One region of the Dechloromonas sp. A34 genome, then DNA from elsewhere that is predicted to be linked to it. Evidence: riboswitches for the same ligand, from Rfam matches in the RefSeq annotation. Region 1 holds a riboswitch; the other holds the start of a gene.
What was found. Region 1 has a riboswitch for cyclic di-GMP ahead of NQE15_RS24065 (DUF1631 family protein). Riboswitches for the same ligand answer to the same signal wherever they lie in the genome.

Region 1 (7,190 bases):
GGCGACAATATCGACGGTAATGGCATCCAGCTGACCAAGGCTTTGGCCAATCTCGCTGGCGCGGAAGTGGTACAAAACGTTGGCGCTGCCATCTGCCGAGGACTGGGGCGTGAGCGTGCCCTGTGCGGCATGCTGCAAGGCTTCCAGTGAGGCCCAGACATGTGTGGCGGGGGCTGCTGTGCCTGCCATCGCTTCCATCGGACCTGCTGCGTTGCCTGTCGCCGGCATTCCCGGCATAACTCCGGCCGGGGACGCGGTCGCGGGGGTGTTGCCTGAACCAGTGACCAGACGCTGCAGCATCGCGAACATGTCGCCGCCGGCATTTTTTTTCGTTGTCTCCTTGCTGGGATCGTGGCTGGCGGTCCGTCCGTAATCCCGTCTCAGATCGGGCAGGACCTTGTGCTGCAAGAGTTGGGCATTGATGGCGTGAAAGATCGGCCCGATGTGATCGTCGACTAGTGCGTCAAAAATGTGCCACAACTCCAGCCGGCTGTGCAGATCGAAATCCACTTCCCGCAAGGCGCCGCGAAGGGCGCGAGTAAGAACCTCGGGAGCCGCCGGATTTTCGGTCTCGGCGCCTCTTTCCTTGCCAATCAGGTAATTGAAGCGGCGACCCAGGGCATAGAGTTCACCTTCGCATTTGTTGTCGAGTCGGCGAGCCAGAGATTTCAGGGCGAGCTCTTCGTCCATCTCGCCATACTCGACGATTTGCATCTCCTCGAGGAGGATATTCCCAGAGCCAGAGGCCGTGCTATGTGTCCCACGCAAAACCGTATCGAACTCGCGCCCCCAGTGAGCTGCCAGAAGTCCCTCGAGGCGACCGCCTTTCTCGCTCAGTGCGTCGTTAAGACGAAGGAGCATGCGGCGTTCGTCGGAGTCTTTGGCGATGTCGGCGCGCTGGAGCAGAGTCTCGCTGGCCTTTTGCAGCATTTCCCGTAACGCTTCGCGCAGTCGGCGGGCAGCCAGATCCCGGCATTCGAGCAGGATACGATTGGCCGAGGCAGTCACATGAGGACCACCCGGTTGAAGATTGATTACATTGCTGTAGGCCGTTGCCATGACTCGCTCCCTTCGTCGCAGACAGAATACGACGATGCTGCACCTCGATCAAATCGGGCCTGTTCAGCAAACCAACGAAAGCGAAAGAATCAAAAACGCGCTGCCATCTGCGCAATTGGCAATCGCACGAATGTGGATTGTCAATTCCGCCTAGCCTGGCGGTCCCGCTGTCGTGGGGTGCATCCCTTGGATACGACCCGTTAGACCGGTGACTTTGCGTCCCCATCTTTCGAAGGGTTTGCCTTGATACAGTTAGGCCACAAAACGATTCTAGATCATTTCCAGAAAAATCAAACCCCTATATATCAAAGTCTGAGAGAGGCAGCTATAGTATTTAGTTCCTCGCTTGACTCCTCAAGTACTGCGGCAAGTGCGTTATCGGCGATGACCTGCCCGGCCAGGGCAAGCATTTCCGAATGTTCGCTGCTCGATATGGCCGGTTGCAATGGGTTGGTGATGGGCGTCAGGCAATTGGCAAGAAATAGTGTGTCGGCCAGACTCTTCGGGGGTAATGTCACATTCCCTTGCCATTGGGCCCGGACGGCTGTTGCAATGTCGTCCGGGACGGCAAGGGCACGCAATACGGCGTCGCCGACCAGTGCTTCTCCGCCTGCTGCCCACGTTTCGTTGCCGCCGATGTCAATGAGATCGGGGTAGGCGGACGCCCGAGAAATCAGATAGAAACCACCTACCTCATGGACAATTCCGGCAAACATGGCCATGTCTGGATTCTGATGGCTGACCCGTCGTGCCAGTACGTAGCAGAGGGCTGCAACGTGGGAACTGTGCTCCCATAGGCGCGACGCGAGGGTTTCGTGTGCCGCCGTTGGTGTTGCTGAAATCTGCCGCATGATCAGGCCGGTCGACAAGGCGCGCACCAGATTGATGCCGAGTCGTGTCACGGCAGAGCGGATATCCGATATCGGTTTTCCGGAACGGTTGAAGGCCACCGAGTTGGCAACGGCGACAATCCGGGATGCCAGCAAGGGCTCTGCCTGGACAACTTTGGCCGCCTTCTCGAGATGAATGTCCGGGTCATCGAGCGCCAGGCGAACCTGTAGGGCGACATGGGCATGGGTCGAAAAGACCAGTTCCCCCTGTTCCACTTCGGCGATCAGTTTACGGAGCGACTCTTTGCTTTCCATTGCCGGTATCTCTGTCCATGAGCATTTGGGCGTGGTCGGTTACCGGTCGACGCCTGCGCAGACGGCCTTTCCATCGTCCAGAAGGGCCATGGTAAGCGAAGATGCAGACGATGCGATAGCTCTGCACTGCTTGTCCGGATTTGTTCCCTGCTAATCGAGGCTTCTAAGCGTCGTCCGGATTCTTCGTTGGCTGGCCGCCGCCCAATTTGCTGGCGAGAAACTCGTCGTAGCCCTTGCTGACCAGTTCGTAGGTTTTCATAACGCCGCTTTCAATATCCCCGCCAAAGACTTTTAGCCCTTGCAGGATATCTTTCGCTTCATTGAAGCCTTTTTCAAAGCCGCCGCGAATCAACTCGACAAAGTCTTTAGCGAGCTGCCCTGGGTCGTCGTCGGGGTGTTGTGCGGCGTAGGCGTCGAAAAAACCGGTCGATAACGACACAATGCGCTCGGCGGTAGCCTCGGGTGAGTTGTCATCGCCCATCTTTGCCTGAATCGCATCCGGGCCGAGTGTCGGGCTCAGCAGTTCATTGATCCGCTCGATGGCGCTGCGAAACAGCAATGTCTGCGACTGGTCACCGGCCTTCAGCGAGACCTCTGCCGAGGCTTGCAGAATCTGCACATTCAATTCATCGCGGGCATTGCTCCTGTTATCCGAGGCGTTAACCCGTTCGCTTCCGGAGCGGGTCGTGCCCCGGGATTGCTCAGCCTGCGGTAACGCTGAAGTCCGATACAACTGGGTGCTTGCTGATGGATTGAGCATGGCTACATCCCCGCTATTTAAACGCCGAAAATACAAGCGGTAACTGCTTCGCGATTGCCACTTGCGTAGGCCGTACAAACTCATCTTAGGTCACCCTGGACAAAGAGCTAGCGCCGGCGTGCGGGTGCATGGCCGTTGCCAGTCGGTTTGTCGTGACCTGGAGACGGCATGAATCGCGTGAAAACAGGTACTTGCCAATTGCTTGGGTAGAAGTGTCGGCATATGGCGACAGCGGGCCGCTGCTTTCCGGGAATGGGTTTGTAAAACCATATTAAAATCAGTTGCTTAGGTTGTGGCACGTCGCTTGCTGAGTAGTGACGAGTTGAATCTCCCGGCGAGACCTACATGACCATGAATTTCACTGCCCTATCCGCTTTATCAATCGTCATCCTGGTCGGCCTAAACCTGGCTGCCTGGCTACAAATTCTCAAGCTGAGGCGTTCGTGGAGAAATCCGGTTGCCGCCGACAATGCCTATCTGGGCCTGCAACTGTCGGACTTTTCCAAAGATCAGCCTCCCTCCGTGCTGAAAGACCACGACGAGATCGATCCGCTGACCGAGGCGGAAATCTATGTCATCTACGGGCGACGGGGTGATGCGCAAAAGGTGCTGGAGTCTGGTCTTCGGCGTGGGCGAATTTCAGCCGATGAAGTCACGATGTTCTGGGCCGAACAGGAAGCCCTAAGCCATAAATGAAGTCACTCCGAACTGTTGAACCAGAGGTGTTTTGAATGAAGCGTTGTTCCCTGAAGCTGCTTTTGTCTGCTTTCGCCATCGCCATTTCGCTGCCGGCATTTGCCGACCGCGACGACCATGAACGACATGGCCGTCGGCACTATCGTGATCACCACCACCACGATCATCATTATCGGGGCGGTTATCGGGAGTCGCCTTGCCGCGTCGAGGGCTGGTATGGCCGTGGCGGCCGCTATCGCGAGCGGCAGGTTTGCCGCGAAGATCGCGTCAGGATATCGGGGCCGGCAGTTTACTTGCCGCCGCCCCCTACTGTCTTCCTGCAACCCCCTTCTGTCGTGATTCAGCCACCAGGCGTCTTCCTGCGCTGAGCAGGCAGAGGATCCACCCATACGCACTGCCGCACCATCGAGATGCCCTATAATTCGTCCGTTGGCGATTCAGGTGTGATCGACGATAAGGCCTGATTTATTGGTGTACTTTGGGTTCTCCAAAGAAACAAAAAATCCCGCGCTCGACGCGGGTTTTTATTTTGTCGGTTTGAAAATGGATTCCTACGCAATTCTCGGCATACCGCAGGGGGCTTCTCCAGCTGATATCAAGCGGGCCTATCGTCGCCTGGCAATGCGCTGGCATCCGGACCGCAATACCGATCCCGGGGCGACCGAGCGTTTCAAGGCGATCCGCGGAGCGTACGACTATCTGATGGTGGTCGAGCCAGCGGACGAAGCCGGCGATACCGAGAGTGAAGCCGAGACTGAAGCCGAATCCGAGGCTGCGGAGGAGGTCGCCAAGGCCGCCGATATTCGCCTGAATCTGGAAATAGGCTTGGAAGAGGCGGCTGCCGGCTGTAGCAAGACCATCGTCTATACCCGTGGCAAGGCCTGCCCGACCTGCGACGGTTCGGGTGAATACGGGATGTCCCGGACACGTTTTTGTCAGGCCTGTCATGGCAGCGGGCGGGTCCACGACGCCAGACGCGTCCTGGTTCCCTGTCCGGATTGTGCCGGGCGCGGCTTTTTCAGCGAACGGATTTGTCCGGATTGTTCAGGCAGTGGGCGCGAGACGGCCAACGTCAGTCTTGAAATCAGGGTGCCTCCGGGCATGCTGGCGGGAGACGAGTTGCGCCTGGCGGGGCAAGGCGAACCCGGCAATGACGAATTGCCGGCTGGCGATCTCTATCTGACCATCGTGATCCGTTCGCATCCGCTGTTTGAACTGCGCGGACGGGATTTGTATTTCAGTATGCCGGTGAGTGCCCTGCAGATGTTGGCCGGTGGCGAGATCGAACTGCCGACCCTGGGCGGTGTCTTATCGCATCGGTTGGCGGCAGGCCGCCCAGAGCGCAGCGAACTGCGTCTGGTCGGCAAGGGCTACCCGGGGCGTGGCAAGAACCCGCCCGGCGATCTGGTCGTCGAATTGCAGCCGGTCTTCCCGCAGCAGCTCAAGGCGGCCCAGCGCAAGCTGCTGTTGCAGGTCGACGGGGCGCTGATGGGCAATCTTGCCGAATGTTTTCCCGAGATTGCCGCCTGGCGCCAGGCCAACGATCTCGACTGAGCGCTGCCGCCCAGGCAGGGCGGCAGTGTCGGCTGAGAGGAGGTGATGCAATGACCAAGCGAATCCGGATCATCGGTGCCGCCAGTGGAATCGGTGCCCAGGATCGGGCCTGTGCGGACGGACCGGTGGCCTACCATCGCTCACAGGCCTGGCATGAGTTGGAACACCATCCGCAAGTCGATTGGGGCCGCACCCTGTTTGCCCCCGAGGGGCCGGGGATGTCCGCGGCCGGGCGGATCGCTGGCCTTTGTCGACAATTGGCGGACGAGGTGGACCTGGCCTTGCGGGCCGGCGAGTTTCCGCTGGTGATCGGTGGCGATCATTCCGTCGCCATCGGCACCTGGAGCGGCGTGGCGCGGGTGGCCGGGGCGCCGGTTGGCCTGCTCTGGATCGATGCCCACCTCGACAGCCATACCCCGGAAACGAGCTACTCCGGCGCGATTCACGGCATGCCGATGGCCTGCCTGCTGGGGCGGGGCGACAAGCGGCTGCTCAATATCGGCTTGGTGGGGCTACAGGTCAGTGCGCCCCACACGGTGGTACTGGGGCCGCGTAGCTACGAGCCGGAAGAGATCGAGTTCCTACAGCAGATGGGCGTGCGGATCATCGATAGCGACGAGATTCTGGGGCGGGGCTTTGCCGCTTGTCTCGACGAAGCAGTGGCCATCGTAGGCGGTGCGCCGAACGGCTTCGGGGTGACGCTCGATCTCGACGCCATCGATCCCGGACTGGCGCCGGGCGTCGGCAGCCCCGAGCCGGAAGGCTTGTGGGATGGCGATGTGCTGGCCGCCGTGCGGCGTCTGTCGGCTCTGCCCGGCCTGCGCGCGCTGGAAATCGTCGAATACAACCCGGACCGCGACAGCCAGGGCGTCACCGCGGATTTGATCTCGGATCTAATTGCTGAAATCCTGCCCGCTGTGGCGGGCTGAGCCGGCTCAGGGCTTCGGCTGCGGGTTGAAGCGGTAGCGCCGGGCGACGTCGGCCGCCGCCATCGGCTGCAGTGGGATGCCGTGCCAGGTAATGGCGCTGGTCGTACCGTGCATCAGGTCGAGCAGGGCCTGTTCGTCGGCGGGCAGATGGCGCGCGTCGAGGCATTCGCCGAGAAAGGCGGGGAGGTCGCGGTCGTCGAGCAGGCCGATGCCGAGCCCGGTTTCGAGCAGGATGCTGCCTTCATCATCGAGGAAGATGGCCTGCGGCTGTCCCGCCGGCTGGCCGGTATGACTGACGAATTGCTCGCCGTCGCGCCGGAAGACCCAGGGCGTGTAGGCGAGACTGACGAAAACCCGTTGCGGGCCGTTTTGCAGAAACCAGCAGCCTGATTCGTCACACCCGTACTGCCGGTTGATGAAGGCAATCAGGCCGCTGTGCGTGACGCGCTCTCCCTGCAGTCGCCAGTCGCCCCGCCGATCGAGCAACAACCAGTCGTAACAGGCGGGGACGTTGGGCCACTTGGCGATGGCAGAGAGATCGACGGTCATCAGTCGGCGTACGCTTCCATAGGCGGGCAGGCACAGTTCAGGTTGCGGTCGCCGTACACATCGTCGATGCGATTGACGCTCGGCCAGAACTTGTTGGCCGCCACCCAGGGCAGCGGGAAGACCGCCTGCTGGCGGCTGTAGGGATGCTTCCACTCGCCGTCGATGACATCCGCTTGGGAATGCGGGGCATTCTTCAGCGGATTGTTGTCGGCAGTCCAGACGCCGTTCTCGATCTGGCGGATTTCCTCACGAATGGCGATCAGAGCGGCGATGAAGCGGTCCAACTCGGCCTTCGATTCAGATTCCGTCGGCTCGACCATGATCGTGCCAGCCACCGGGAAGGACACTGTCGGCGCGTGGAAACCGTAGTCCATCAGGCGCTTGGCGATGTCGGTTTCGCTGATCCCGGTCGCCGCCTTGAGCGGGCGGATGTCGAGAATGCACTCGTGGGCGACGCGGCCATTCTTGCCGAAATAGAGCACTGGGTAGTGGTCGTTC
Region 2 (7,190 bases), 1.2 Mb from region 1:
GCCGCGTTTGGCTTGCTGCCGGCGCAGCACGTGCAGAGCGTGCAACACGATGCGGGCACCGGAGGCACCGACCGGATGGCCGATCGCCACCGCCCCGCCATCGACGTTGAGCTTGGCGTCGTCCAAGGCGCCCAGAGCGCCCGGCAAGCCGAGCTGCTCGCGACAGTATTCATCCGATTGCCAGGCGGCCTGGCAGGCCAGGACCTGCGCCGCGAAGGCTTCATTGAGTTCCCAGGTATCGATGTCGTCGAGGCCCAGGCCATGCCGTTGCAGGATCGGCGTCGCCGCGTGCACCGGGCCAAGGCCCATCAGCGCCGGATCGAGGCCGGCCCACTGGCTGTCGACAATCTTGCCCAGCGGCTTGAGATTCCATTTGTGCACCGCTTCTTCCGAAGCCAGGATCAGCCAGGCGGCGCCATCGGTGATCTGCGAGCTATTGGCGGCGGTGATGTTGCCGTACTTCTTGTCGAAGAAGGGCTTGAGCTTGGCCATGCCGGCCAGGCTGGCATCGGCGCGTACGCCGTCGTCTTCGGCATAGACTTTGCCCTCGCCATCGACCAACGGCACGATCTCGCCGAAATGGCCGGCGGCTTGCCCGGCCAGCGCTCGCTGGTGGCTGCGCACGGCGAACTCGTCCATCTGCTGCCGACTGATGCCGAACTTCCAGGCCAGGTTCTCGGCCGTCTGGCCCATCAGGAGACCGACCACGGGGTCGGTCAGGCCCTTCATCAGGCCGATCACCGGGTTGAACAGCGCCGCCGGTTTGAGTTTCAGGAAATGCCCGAGCTTTTGCCCCGTGGTCTTCATCGCCATCATGCCGGCGAACCAGCGCACCATCGTGTCGGTGTACAACAGCGGCGCCCTTGACAGCGCATCGACGCCGCCGGCCAGCACCAGTTCGGAACGCCCGCACTGGATGTTGGCGATGGCCGAATCGAGCGCCTGCATGCCGGAGGCGCAGTTGCGCATCACCGTCCAGCCCGGCACCTTCTCGCCGCAACCGAGGCGCAGGGCGACCATGCGGCCGATATTGGTTTCATCGGGCGACGGTGCGGCGCAGCCGAGAATCACCTCGTCCAGATCGCTGGGCAGGAAGGGTTGGCGCAGCAACAGCGCCCGGCCCGCCTGGGTCGCCAGATCGGAAGCCGCGAACGGCCCCGGTCCCTTCTGCGCCTTGAGGAACGGCGTACGGGCGCCGTCGACTACATAAATCGGTTTCATCAGGCGGCCATCCGGCTTTCGGCCGGCTTGTTGGCCGTCGCCACGCCGTAGTCGAAGGGGAAATCATCGACATGGACGACGATGTCGCGCAGATGGTTGCGGCGCTTCATGACTTCGTACTCGGCCGCCGTGATGACCCCGCTCTCGACGGCGACGATGGCGATGTCGCGGACATTGGCCAGCGGATTGTCGTCGAAACGTCCATCCTTCTCGGCGGCGCGAATCTTGGCTTCGATGGCCTCGGCCTCGAGGGTTGCCATCAGCGCCAGTTCGATGGCACCGACCGGCTCGTTCTCGGTCAGCGGCAGGTAGCACTCGGCAGTCAGTCGGTCGCGGGTGGCCGACGGCGAGATCAGCGCCTTGGCGACCTGATGGCCGACCTCGTCGGAGGGCACGACATACGGATGCCCCCACGGGAAGATCGAGCGGTGCAGGAAGGCAGCGATGAAGCGCACCGGGAAGTTGGCGATCACGCCGTCGAAAGCCTGCTGCGCCTTGTACATTGCATCCCAGATCGCCCAGTGGGCGAGCGGCGCGTCTTCCGCCTTGCGGCCTTCGGCCTCGTAGCGCTTCAGCGTGCAGGAGATCAGGTACATCTGGGCCAGGATGTCGCCGAGACGGGCCGACAGCTTTTCGCGGCGTTTGACGCTGCCACCGAGCACGAGCAGCGAGATGTCGGCCATGAAGGCGAAGGCGGCCGAGAAGCGGCTCAACTGCTGGTAGTAGCGCTTCATCTCCGGCGCCGTATCGACATTGACGGCCGCGAAGTGCGAACCGGTCATGCCCATCCAGAGGGCGCGACAACCGTTCTTGATGGTGAAGCCAATATGGCCGAACAGCGCCTTGTCGAAATCGACCAGGCCTTTCCTGGTGTCCGGGTTCTGCGCCGCCTGCATTTCGGGCAGCAAATACGGATGGCAGCGGATCGCGCCCTGGCCGAAGATGATCAGCGAACGGGTCAGGATGTTGGCGCCTTCGACCGTGATGCCGATCGGCACCTGCTGGTAGGCACGGCCGAGGAAATTGGAGGGGCCGAGGCAGATGCCTTTCCCGCCGATGACATCCATGCCGTCATTGACCACCTGGCGGGCACGTTCGGTGACGTGGTATTTGGCGATAGCCGAGACCACCGAGGGCTTCTCGCCGAGATCGACGGCACCGGCCGTCATCTTGCGCACGGCATCCATCATGTAGGTGTAGGCGCCGATCCGGGTCAGCGCCTCCTCTACGCCCTCGAAGCGGCCGACCGCCATCTTGAACTGGCTGCGCACCCGGGCATAGCCGCCGACGGCGCGCGCCGTCATCTGCGCCATGCCGGTGTTCGACGAAGGCAGCGAGATCGAGCGCCCCGCCGCCAGGCACTCCATCAGCATGCGCCAGCCGTGGCCCGCCTTTTCCGGGCCGCCGATGATGAAGTCGAGCGGCATAAAAACATCCTTGCCGCGCGTCGGGCCGTTCATGAACATGGCGTTGAGCGGGAAGTGACGGCGGCCGGTATCGACGCCCGGATGGTCGTAGGGAACCAGGGCGCAGGTGATGCCGATATGCTTCTTCTTGCCGAGCAGGCCGTCGGGATCGTAGAGGTGGAAGGCCAGGCCGAACACCGTGCACACCGGGGCCAGCGTGATGTAGCGCTTGTCCCAACTGACCCGCATGCCGATGACTTCCTTGCCCTGCCACATACCCTTGCAGATGACCCCGCTATCCGGAATTGAGGCCGCATCGGAACCGGCCCACGGGCTGGTCAGCGCGAAGGCCGGCACCTCGATGCCCTTCGCCAGACGCGGCAGGTAGTGGTTCTTCTGGGCTTCGGTGCCGTAGTGCAGCAGCAGTTCGGCTGGGCCCAGCGAGTTGGGCACCATGACCGACACCGCCAGCGCCGAAGAACGCGTCGACAACCGGGTCACCACCTGCGAATGGGCATAGGCCGAGAATTCCAGACCGCCGTACTTCTTGGGGATGATCATGCCGAGGAAGCCTTTGTCCTTGATGTAGCGCCAGGCTTCATTCGGCAGGTCGTAGAGTTCGTGTGTGACTTTCCAGTCGTCGACCAAGCGACAGGCTTCCGCGCACTCGTGGTCGAGGAAGGACTGCTCTTCCGGCGTCAGCTTGGGCACCGGGTAGCCGTGCAGCTTCTGCCAGTCCGGCTTGCCGCGGAACAGTTCGCCTTCCCACCAGACGCTGCCGGCTTCGAGCGCATCGCGCTCGGTGTCCGACATCTGCGGCAGCACCTTACGGTAGGTGGAAAAAATGGGCCGGGTGATCAGGCTCCGGCGCAGCGGCCGGATCAGGACCAGCCCGGCCAAAGCCGCCAGAGCGGCAATACCCAGCAGAGGGATGAGGCTGTTGAACATGCTGTTGTCTCCTTTTATGTCTTTTTTGCTTTTGGTCGTTCATTTGCTACTGACTGCGCCCGGCACAACCATCCTTCAGGGCGCAGCATCCGAAAACTGGGGCAACGGCGCGCGCAGGCCGCCGAGCAGGAAGGACATCAGGCGCGGCACCAGGCGGTCGAGGCGATCCGTCGAATCCGCGTCCTCGATCTGCCAGTCGGTAACCAGGCGCAGCGCGTCGGTGCCGGCAATGGCGTAGGAGGTGGCGCCGAGCATGAAATGGAAGCGCCAGACGATCTCGGCCTTGGGCACCTCGGGCAGCGCGCGGAACAGCGCTTCCTTGTAGCGATCCATCACCGCCTGATATTCGTGGGCCAGAAAAGCGCGGATGAATTCCGAGGGCTCGGTCAGCGTCCGGCCGAGCAGGCGCAGGAAGGTGACCCCGCCGCGCTTTTCGTCGCCCGCCATGCGCAACAGCGTGCCGAAGAAGCCGTCGACGATCTGCGAAGGTTTCAGGGGCTTGTCGGCCGCCTCGGCTTCCATCTCGTTCAACACCCGCATCCGCTCCTCATTCAGCCAGTCCAGACGACGGCGGAACACCTCCTGCATCAGTGATTCCTTGGAACCGAAGTGATAATTCACGGCCGCCAGATTGACCCCGGCGTCACCGGTGATCTGGCGCATCGACGTCCCTTCGTAGCCGTGCGCCATGAACAGGTGCTCGGCAGCATCAAGAATGCGCTCGCGGGTATCGACAGATCGGACTTCAGCCATGATTGCTCCCTTGTAATTCATACGTTCGTTTTAATCATAGAAAAAAGCTTGGGGCAATGCAAGCGTTTTCTATCTTTGTGGAAATAACTGAATGAAAACCTGAGCGGAGGCGCTTGAGCCTGAATTCGACAAACTCGACCACTGGCTTCGCTCAGGCAATCGCGGTTCGCAATGCTCAAGCAGCCCGGGGGTGCTCGACCATTCGCGAAGGACGCGGCCTCCGGAAACAGGAGGACTTAAAGCGGTGGGCGAAGGATAGTTCGGCGGAGTCGGCTACTCGATCCACCGGAAAGGCGGTCGGCGACTATTCCAGAACGGAGATCAGTGGTGCCAGAAATGCCTGTTCATCCAGCGCCAAGGCATCGGCCCGCAACTGCAGGGTACGGGAGATATTGCGCAGCCGCCAACCGGTTTCATGGACGATGTGATAGACCTCGCCACAGAACGCGCCCTCGTCGCCAGGGGTGTAAGTTTGCAGCAGGGAATCCACTCCGGTGGCTCGTAGCGCCTTGCGCACGTTGTGGCAGACGTTACCGGCCATTTGCAGGAGGTCGTGCACCTTGCCCGAGGCACTCTGCAGGAGTTCAAGCACCTTCTGCTCGACCTGATCGAGCTTGAACACGACGTCGCGGGTCTGCTCATAGCAAGGCTGATCGCCATGGCCAAATGATTCAGCCAAATCCCGCAGCGACGTGCAGATGTAGGCCTTGAGCACCGGATTGAATTCTTCCGGGATGAGCCTGATGGCCAGTGTGGCCTGGTAGGCCGCCCCTTCGCCGCCCCGTTCGATGATCGCCGCCATGGCATCGGCGGCCGCCAGAATCGAGCCGATCGGTGAAATCTTCTCCTTGGTCAGCATGAAGGGATAGCCGCTGCCATCAAGCCGTTCATGATGCTGGCCGATGCCCTGGCCCACCTCTTCGCGCAGTTTGCCGATTTCCAGCGCCACCATATGGCTAACCTTCGGATGAACCGCCACCGAGGCCCATTCCTTGGCGGTCAACGGACGGTCAGCGTGCAGCAAATCCGGGTTCACGTACAGAACACCCAAATCATGCAATAGCGCAGCACTCAGCAACAGTTCGGTATCCATCGAGGAGAGTTGGGCATATGCCGCAAAACCGGCGCATAGCGCGATGGTGTGCAATTCGTGCGAATACTCATCGCCGCCACGATTGCCGTAGGCAGCGGCCAACAACAGCTTCAGGGCGCTCGGCAAGCGCACCAGGCGCAGATGTGACAAAGAGGCAAAGGCGGCCTTGCTGCTGGCCAGGTGACAGAGAATCGGGTTCGCCAGGATGATTTTTTGGCAGTCATCGGCCACATCGCCGGTGGTAATGCCATTCTCGACCTCAAGCGTCAGCTCAAGCGGCGTCCGCAACTTGCGGCTGGCCAGTCGCTCCTGCAGGCTCCCGGAAATCTTGCCCCCTTGGCCCACAGCTTCACTCCCTGACTGTCGTAGATATCGTCCGATGCGATCACATCGTTCGTTTCGGTCAATGCCATGATCTTGCCAAGGCAGTGATTGTTTACGCTATTGAATGCACTCATGAGACATCTGTTCAGTTGGTGTTGCTCGTTAGACACGGGGACACAACTGACAGAGAGTGAACGGTCAAGCACAGGGGAGTACTTGGCAGCCCCGCTATCTTTGACCTGATGGGGTCAGAGGACCGGTGGCTTTGCGTCCTCGCTTTTCAGTCGAGTTTGCCAGTACCCACACTACTTTAGTGGCAAATTGCCAGCTTGACAAATATCAAATTAGCCCACGATAGCGGTCAAATTTATGCAATTTGGTTTGCCTTGGCAACTATTCAGTTTCCCGTGATTGTTACGACTTAACTTAAGTGTTGCGCTGGCGAATAAAGGCGATGACTTCATTGGCCGGCACCGGCCGACTGAAAAGAAAACCCTGCATCAGATCACAACCCCTGCCCCGCAGATATTCGCGCTGCTCGTCCGTTTCAACGCCTTCGGCCACGATGCGCAGGCCGAGATTGTGGGCCAGGCCGATGGTCGCATCGCAGATCACGGTACCATCGGCGCTCTGCCCGATCTCCTCGACGAAGCTGCGGTCGAGCTTAAGCAAGTCGATCGGGAACAGGCGCAGGTAACTCAGCGATGAATAGCCGGTTCCGAAATCGTCAATCGCCAGACCGATCCCCATATCGTGCAGGATATCGAGGATGCGGACGGTTTCCGCCGGTTGCTGCATGGCCACCGATTCGGTGATTTCGAAAACCAGATCGGCGGGATTCAGCCCGAAGGCGTCGATGGCGCCTTTGGCCAGGATCGGCAAGTTGCCGTTACGCATCTGGATGGCGGAAATGTTCACCGCCATCCTGACGCCGTAGATACCGGCCGCGCGAAAGTCCGCCAACTGCTTGCAGGCGGCCCAGAAGACCCACTCGCCGAGCGGCTGGATCAAGCCGCTCTCCTCGGCGATGCCGATGAATTTGCCAGGCAACAGCATTCCCCTCTCGGGGTGCTGCCAGCGTACCAGCGCCTCGACCCCGGCCACCCGCCCGCTGACGGTGTCGAGTACTGGCTGGAAATGCAGACAGAACTCGTCACGCGACAAGGCCTGGCGCAGCCCGTGCTCGATCCCCAGTCGTTCGAGCGCCGCATCGTTCATCCTCGAATCGAAAAACTGGAAATTGTTCCGGCCTGCGGTTTTGGCGTGATACATCGCGGCATCGGCATTTTTCAACAAGGTGTCGGCGTCGTCGCCGTCGGTCGGGAAAATGGCGATTCCGATACTGGGCGTGGTGAACAGGTCGTGACCTTCGATCGAGTACGGATCGCCAATGTTGCCGACCACCTTTTCGGCCACTTTCGCCACCGATCCGCTATGTTCGATGC

Region 2: another riboswitch for cyclic di-GMP. It lies ahead of NQE15_RS18025 (HD-GYP domain-containing protein); the one in region 1 lies ahead of NQE15_RS24065 (DUF1631 family protein).

The regions. Positions count from the first base shown of each region.
Region 1 is NZ_CP102486.1:2,389,570-2,396,759, forward strand. Features, by position in the region: partial or broken gene NQE15_RS24065 (DUF1631 family protein) at 1-1,059, opposite strand, end outside; cyclic di-GMP riboswitch class I at 1,214-1,312, opposite strand; gene NQE15_RS11985 (HDOD domain-containing protein) at 1,365-2,204, opposite strand; gene NQE15_RS11990 (DUF5610 domain-containing protein) at 2,368-2,964, opposite strand; gene NQE15_RS11995 (hypothetical protein) at 3,310-3,660, shown strand; gene NQE15_RS12000 (hypothetical protein) at 3,696-4,028, shown strand; gene NQE15_RS12005 (J domain-containing protein) at 4,204-5,214, shown strand; gene NQE15_RS12010 (arginase) at 5,265-6,143, shown strand; gene NQE15_RS12015 (DUF2946 family protein) at 6,150-6,692, opposite strand; gene gcvP (aminomethyl-transferring glycine dehydrogenase) at 6,692-7,190, opposite strand, start outside.
Region 2 is NZ_CP102486.1:3,600,094-3,607,283, forward strand. Features, by position in the region: gene NQE15_RS18010 (acetyl-CoA C-acetyltransferase) at 1-1,221, opposite strand, end outside; gene NQE15_RS18015 (acyl-CoA dehydrogenase) at 1,221-3,575, opposite strand; gene NQE15_RS18020 (TetR/AcrR family transcriptional regulator) at 3,651-4,328, opposite strand; gene NQE15_RS18025 (HD-GYP domain-containing protein) at 4,633-5,766, opposite strand; cyclic di-GMP riboswitch class I at 5,961-6,050, opposite strand; gene NQE15_RS18030 (EAL domain-containing protein) at 6,172-7,190, opposite strand, start outside.